Regions from separate parts of the Streptomyces sp. NPDC059455 genome, predicted to be linked through region 2. Evidence: predicted binding sites of a transcription regulator. Region 2 holds the regulator's gene; the other holds the start of a gene.
The links. The regulator HrcA, encoded in region 2, represses chaperone genes, less so after heat shock. The targets are predictions, from matches to a motif close to TTNGCACTCNGNNNNNCNGAGTGCNAA.

Region 1 (3,411 bases), on a different contig from region 2:
ACGATGCCCTCCTCGACCGCGGCGCGGGTCGCGGAGATGGCGTCCTCAAGGCGGTGCTTCTTCTCCTTGAGCTCGACCTCGGTGGCCGCGCCCACACGGATCACGCACACGCCGCCGGCCAGCTTGGCGAGCCGCTCCTGGAGCTTCTCGCGGTCCCAGTCGGAGTCCGTGGCCTCGATCTCGGCCTTGATCTGGTTGACGCGGCCGGTGACCTCGTCGCTCTTGCCGCCACCGTCGACGATCGTGGTGTCGTCCTTGGTGACGGTCACGCGGCGGGCGGTGCCCAGCACGTCCAGACCGACCTGGTCGAGCTTGAGGCCGACCTCCTCGGCGATGACGGTGCCGCCGGTAAGGGTGGCGATGTCGCCGAGCATGGCCTTACGGCGGTCACCGAAGCCGGGAGCCTTCACCGCGACGGCGTTGAAGGTGCCGCGGATCTTGTTGACGACGAGGGTGGAGAGGGCCTCGCCCTCCACGTCCTCGGCGATGATCAGCAGCGGCTTGCTGGCGTTGGCCTGGATGATCTTCTCCAGGAGCGGCAGCAGGTCCTGGATGGAGGAGATCTTGCCCTGGTGGATCAGGATGTACGGGTCGTCGAGGACGGCCTCCATCCGCTCCTGGTCGGTGACCATGTACGGCGAGAGGTAGCCCTTGTCGAAGGCCATGCCCTCGGTGAAGTCGAGCTCCAGACCGAAGGTGTTGGACTCCTCGACGGTGATGACACCGTCCTTGCCGACCTTGTCCATCGCCTCGGCGATCAGCTCGCCGACCTGCTTGTCCTGCGCGGACAGCCCGGCCACGGCGGCGATGTCGGACTTCTCGTCGATCGGGCGGGCGGTGGCCAGCAGGTCATCCGAGATGGCCTTGACCGCCGCGTCGATGCCCTTCTTCAGGGCAGCCGGGGAAGCGCCGGCGGCCACGTTCTTCAGGCCCTCGCGGACCAGCGCCTGGGCCAGCACGGTGGCGGTGGTGGTGCCGTCACCCGCGATGTCGTTGGTCTTGGTCGCCACCTCCTTGACGAGCTGCGCGCCAAGGTTCTCGTACGGGTCCTCGACCTCGACCTCTCGGGCGATCGTGACACCGTCGTTGGTGATGGTGGGGGCACCGAACTTCTTGTCGATGACGACATTGCGGCCACGGGGGCCGATGGTCACCTTGACGGTGTCCGCGAGCTTGTTGACGCCGCGCTCGAGGGCGCGACGGGCGTCCTCGTCGAACTTCAGGATCTTCGCCATGAGTTGCGTATGTCCTCTCAAACAAACCGTGCCCCGACCCCGGTTTCAGATGACACGGGCACCGGGGCACGGCTCATAGGCAAAACTTCGGTGATTACTTCTCGACGATCGCGAGAACGTCGCGAGCCGAGAGGACGAGGTACTCCTCGCCGCTGTACTTCACCTCGGTGCCGCCGTACTTGCTGTAGAGCACGACGTCACCGACGGAGACGTCGAGCGGAAGGCGCTTGCCGTCCTCGAAACGGCCCGGGCCCACAGCCAGGACGACGCCCTCCTGGGGCTTTTCCTTGGCGGTGTCCGGAATGACCAGGCCTGAAGCCGTGGTCTGCTCGGCGTCGAGCGGCTGGACCACAATGCGGTCCTCGAGCGGCTTGATGGCAACCTTGGAGCTGGTGGTCGTCACGATCCGACCTCCCCCTTCGGAGATCTCACGGGGTCATCTGTCTGAGGTGGCGACCAGGTGGATCCGTCGTCGCGGGTGCCGGACCTGCCCGTCGCTGTATCCCTGGCACTCATCGGTCCCGAGTGCCAGCCTCGACATTATGACGCGGTTAGCACTCAGTCAACTAGAGTGCCAAGCGACGTGGTGGCGACCTCCGGGCGGCACTCCGTGGCGGCACTCCGTGGCCGCTCCGCGGAGAGCCCTCATACGTAGTCCTCCAGCCGCCCGATCGTGAACCCCTGAGCCTGGATCGCCCGCACCAGCCCCGTGATCATGTCGGTCATCGACTGGCCCTCGAGCTGCTCCGGCCCCCGGAAGTGCGCGAGCACGATGTCCCCCGGCAGCAGATGGCCGCCGGAGCGGTAGGCCAGACCGTGGGTCTCCATCTCGGCGCGCCACAGCACCACGGTCCGCACCCCGCAGAAGGCCGCCGCGCGCAGGGTCGTGTCGTCGTACTCCCCGAACGGGGGACGGAAGAGCTTCGGCTGTTGACCGAAGCGGTGCCACAGGTTGTCGCGCTGGCCGCAGATCTCCCGCACCTGGTCGTCGTAGGCCATACCGGCCAGGCTGGGGTGGGTCAGGGTGTGGTTCTCCATGGGGTTGCCGAGCCGGCGCAGCCGGTCGAAGTAGTCGTAGTGGGTCCCGATCACGTTGTCGGTCAGGAACCCGGTGAACGGCAGCCCGAGCTCGCGGGCCTGCTCCACGAAGCGCGGGTCCTTCTCGATCCCGTCGTCGATCGTCACGAAGACCACCCGCTGGTCGGTCGGCACCCGCCGCACGGTCGGCGGCAGCCCCCACTGCTGCGGTCCCGACCGCCCGAGCGCGGGCTTGACGTCGGGCGGGGCGGGGGGCCTCGCCAGCGGCCGGTCCAGCCCCCAGCGGCGGTAGGCGTCGTACGCGCCCGCCGGGGCCGTACCGGGCGGCCCGGCGGCCGGGCCGGACGCCGAGGGGTCACCGGAGGGCGGCTGCCCGTCCTGGACCCGGCCGTCCCCGGCCCCTCCGTCGTCGCCCTCGTGCCCTTCGCCCCCCTCGCCCCCCTCGTACCCCTCGTGCCCCTCGTACCCCTCGTGCCCCGGCCCGGACGACGCCGGTGGCCGCTGCTCCGGCTTCCGTCCGGACGGCGGCCGCGACGACGCCGAGGGCGGGTCGTCCAGCCGTGGGGCGAGGGAGGCCGGTGGCATGGGAGCACCATGGCGGGAGCCGGTGTACGGCTCGGGGGCGGCGGCGAGGGATCCACAGGCCGTGAGCACGGCCGCCGCGCCGACGAGAACCAGACAGCGAGGAAAACCAGTCTTGATCATCATCACATAAGTGATCTTCGGGCCGAGGGCGCGCATATGCGCGCCGGGAGGGGGCGAATGCGCTCGCGGGAGCGGGGAGAATGGGCCATGTGGACGTTGACGCCTTCGATTCACTGCTCGGCGACGAGGGGCAGGCGCTGCTCACCGCGCTCCGCGACTACGACCCGGCGAAGGAGCTCGCCACCGCGACGCGGCTGCGCCGCGACCATCCCCCGGCGCTGGTCTCGGCGGCCCTGACCCAGGCCGCGCTGCGGCAGCGGGCAGTGGCCAAATTCGGCCCCGAGGACGCGCACCGCATGTACTTCACGCCGAACGGCGTCGAGCAGTCCACCCGCACCTCCGTGGCCGCGTACCGCGCCTCCCGCTTCGCGGAGTTCGGCGTCCGCCGCATGGCCGACCTGTGCTGCGGCATCGGCGGCGACGCGATCGCGCT
Region 2 (3,411 bases):
TTCCGGCCAGCCCAGGGCGCGGCAGACGCCCTTCTTCCAGTCCTGGCCGTGCGGCACCGTCGGCCAGGCCGGGATGGGGACGGAGGACGGCTTCACGGCCTCCCAGATGTCGATGTAGGGGTGGCCGAGGACCAGCACATGCTCGCCGGTGACCTGAGCGGCGATACGGGACTCCTTGGAGCCCGTCACCAGATGGTCGACGAGGACGCCGAGCCGGGCGTCCGGGCCGGGGGCGAAGTCGTCGACGATGGCGGGCAGGTCGTCGACGCCCTCCAGGTACTCCACGACGACGCCCTCGATGCGCAGATCGTCGCCCCAGACCCGCTCGACCAGCTCCGCGTCATGGCGACCCTCGACATAGATGCGCCCCGCGCGGGCGACCCTCGCACGTGCTCCCGGCACGGCGATCGATCCCGAGGCCGTGCGCCGGGGAGCGCTGGGGGCCGCCGCGCGCGGGCGTACGAGGGTGACGACACGCCCCTCGAGCAGAAAACCGCGCGGTTCCATGGGGAAGACGCGATGTTTGCCGAAGCGGTCCTCCAGAGTGACCGTCGGACCCTGGGCGGTCTTCTCGCAGCGGATCACGGCACCACAGAATCCGGTGGCGACCTCCTCCACGACGAGGTCCGGTTCGGCGGGGACCTCGGGGGCGGGCCGCTGCCGCTTCCAGGGCGGGGTCAGGTCCGGGTCGTACTGTCGCATTCGGGTGACGATAGCGCGCGGCGGCCACCCGCTCCCGCAGGCGCACAACTGGCCGGAGGACAGGGGGTGTCCGACGGGTCGATCCGCCGCACACCCCTAGGCGAATGACTAGAGCGACGGCTAGCCGGACACGCCGAAGCGGGCGGCCAGTTCGTCGCGTTGGGCCCTTACGAACGCGGCGTCCACGACGGAGCCGTGCCCCGGGACGTACCGCGCGTCCGCGCCGCCGAGGGCGAGCAGCCGGTCGAGCGCGGCGGGCCAGTGGCCGGGGATCGCGTCGGGCCCGGCCTGGGGCGTGCCGGACTCCTCCACCAGATCGCCGCAGAAGACCACCTCGGGCCGGCCGGGCACCAGAACGGCCAGGTCATGGGCGGTGTGGCCGGGCCCCACATTGGCGAGCAGCACCGTGCGGCCGCCGAGGTCGAGGCTGAGCTCCCCGCAGACCAGGTGGTGCGGGGAGGCCAGATGGTCCACGGCCTCGGTGGCGGCGTCCCGGTCCACCCCGTGGCGGATCGCGTCCTCCCGTAGCGTCTCCCGCTCACGGCGCAGCAGCTCGTCCAGTCCCGTGGCCCCGTAGACCTCGCAGCCCGCGAAGGCGGCCGAGCCCAGGACGTGGTCGAAGTGCGGATGGGTGAGCGCGATCCGGGTGGGGCGGCGGCCGGTCAGCCGGGTGATCCCGGAGCGCAGCTCGGCCCCGGCGCGCAGGGTCGCGCCGGTGTCCACGACGAGGATGTCGGTCCGGCCGACGACCACGCCGACCGTCTCGTCCCACTCCGGCATCCGACGGCGGGCCACACCGGGCGCGAGTCGCTCCCAGCCCGCCTCTTCCCAACACGTCTCCATACCGCGACGCTAGCTCAACGGGGATGGGGGAGAGTTGCTGCCAGCGGCGGCTCTTGCCCATGCCACCGCACCCCGCCGTACACTGGCTGAGGGGTTCTGGCACTCGTGCCCGGTGAGTGCCAGGCGGACGTCCTGATGAGACCGCTGGACTGGAGGTGCGCGGGGTGCTCAGCGAACGCAGACTCGAGGTGCTGCGTGCCATTGTCCAGGACTATGTGGGGACGGAGGAGCCGGTCGGCTCCAAGGCGCTCACCGAGCGGCACCGGCTGGGGGTCTCCCCGGCCACGGTGCGTAACGACATGGCCGCTCTGGAGGACGAGGGCTTCATCGCCCAGCCGCATACGAGCGCCGGGCGGATCCCCACGGACAAGGGCTATCGCCTCTTCGTGGACAAGCTGGCCGGAGTCAAGCCGCTGTCCAGCCCGGAGCGGCGGGCCATTCAGAACTTCCTGGACGGTGCGGTCGACCTCGACGACGTGGTGGGGCGCACGGTCCGGCTGCTGGCGCAGCTGACCCGGCAGGTGGCGGTGGTGCAGTATCCGTCGCTGACCCGTTCGACGGTGCGCCATGTGGAGCTGCTCCCGCTGGCCCCGGCCCGGGTGATGCTGGTGCTGATCACCGACACCGGCCGGGTGGAGCAGCGCATGGTCGACTGCCCCACCCCGGTCACCGAGGATTCGCTCGCCGATCTGCGCGCCCGGCTCAACAGCCGGGTCGTGGGGCGGCGTTTCGCGGATGTGCCGCAGTTGGTGCAGGATCTTCCGGAGTCCTTCGAACAGGAGGACCGGGGGACCGTCTCGATCGTACTGTCGACCTTGCTCGAGACGCTTGTGGAGGAGACCGAGGAGCGGCTGATGATCGGCGGCACCGCGAACCTCACGCGTTTCGTGCATGATTTCCCCCTGACGATCCGGCCCGTTCTGGAGGCACTCGAGGAGCAGGTCGTCCTCCTCAAGTTGCTGGGCGAGGCCAAGGACTCGGGTATGACCGTGCGGATCGGGCATGAGAATGTTCACGAGGGGCTCACAGCCACCTCGGTCGTCGCGGTCGGCTACGGTTCCGGCGACGAGGCGGTCGCCAAACTCGGCGTGGTCGGACCGACCCGCATGGACTACCCCGGAACGATGGGAGCGGTACGCGCAGTGGCACGTTACGTCGGACAGATCCTGGCGGAGTCGTAAGTGGCGACGGACTACTACGCAGTCCTGGGCGTGCCCCGTGATGCCTCGCAGGACCAGATCAAGAAGGCATTCCGGCGGCTCGCCCGCGAGCTGCATCCGGACGTGAACCCGGATCCGAAGACCCAGGAGCGGTTCAAGGAGATCAACGCCGCTTACGAGGTCTTGTCGGATCCGCAGAAGAAGCAGGTCTACGACCTGGGCGGGGACCCGAATGCCGGGCCGGGCGGCGGTGGCGCCGGCGGCTTCGGCGCGGGTTTCGGCAACTTCTCCGACATCATGGACGCGTTCTTCGGCACCGCCTCGCAGCGCGGTCCGCGTTCCAGGACCCGGCGTGGTCAGGACGCGATGATCCGGCTGGACGTGGAGCTCAGCGAGGCCGCGTTCGGGACCACCAAGGACATTCAGGTCGACACCGCGGTCGTCTGCACGACGTGCAGCGGCGAGGGCGCGGCGCCGGGCACCTCGGCGCAGACCTGTGACATGTGCCGTGGCCGCGGTGAGGTCTCCCAGGTGACGAGGTCCTTCCTGGGCCAGGTCATGACCTCGCGGCCGTGTCCCCAGTGCCAGGGCTTCGGCACCGTGGTGCCGACCCCGTGCCCGGAGTGCGCGGGCGACGGCCGGATCCGCTCGCGGCGCACCCTTACGGTGAAGATCCCCGCCGGTGTGGACAACGGCACCAGGATCC

Region 1: a site for HrcA is predicted at 1,787-1,813, ahead of groES (co-chaperone GroES). Genes of this name have one in related genera too.

The regions. Positions count from the first base shown of each region.
Region 1 is NZ_JBHYVB010000056.1:44,350-47,760, reverse strand. It holds gene groL (chaperonin GroEL) at 1-1,235, opposite strand, end outside; gene groES (co-chaperone GroES) at 1,330-1,638, opposite strand; gene ACFXB5_RS21415 (polysaccharide deacetylase family protein) at 1,881-2,981, opposite strand; gene ACFXB5_RS21410 (methyltransferase domain-containing protein) at 3,059-3,411, shown strand, end outside.
Region 2 is NZ_JBHYVB010000050.1:45,876-49,286, forward strand. It holds gene ACFXB5_RS19795 (DUF3097 domain-containing protein) at 1-702, opposite strand, end outside; gene ACFXB5_RS19800 (MBL fold metallo-hydrolase) at 823-1,545, opposite strand; gene hrcA (heat-inducible transcriptional repressor HrcA) at 1,710-2,726, shown strand; gene dnaJ (molecular chaperone DnaJ) at 2,727-3,411, shown strand, end outside.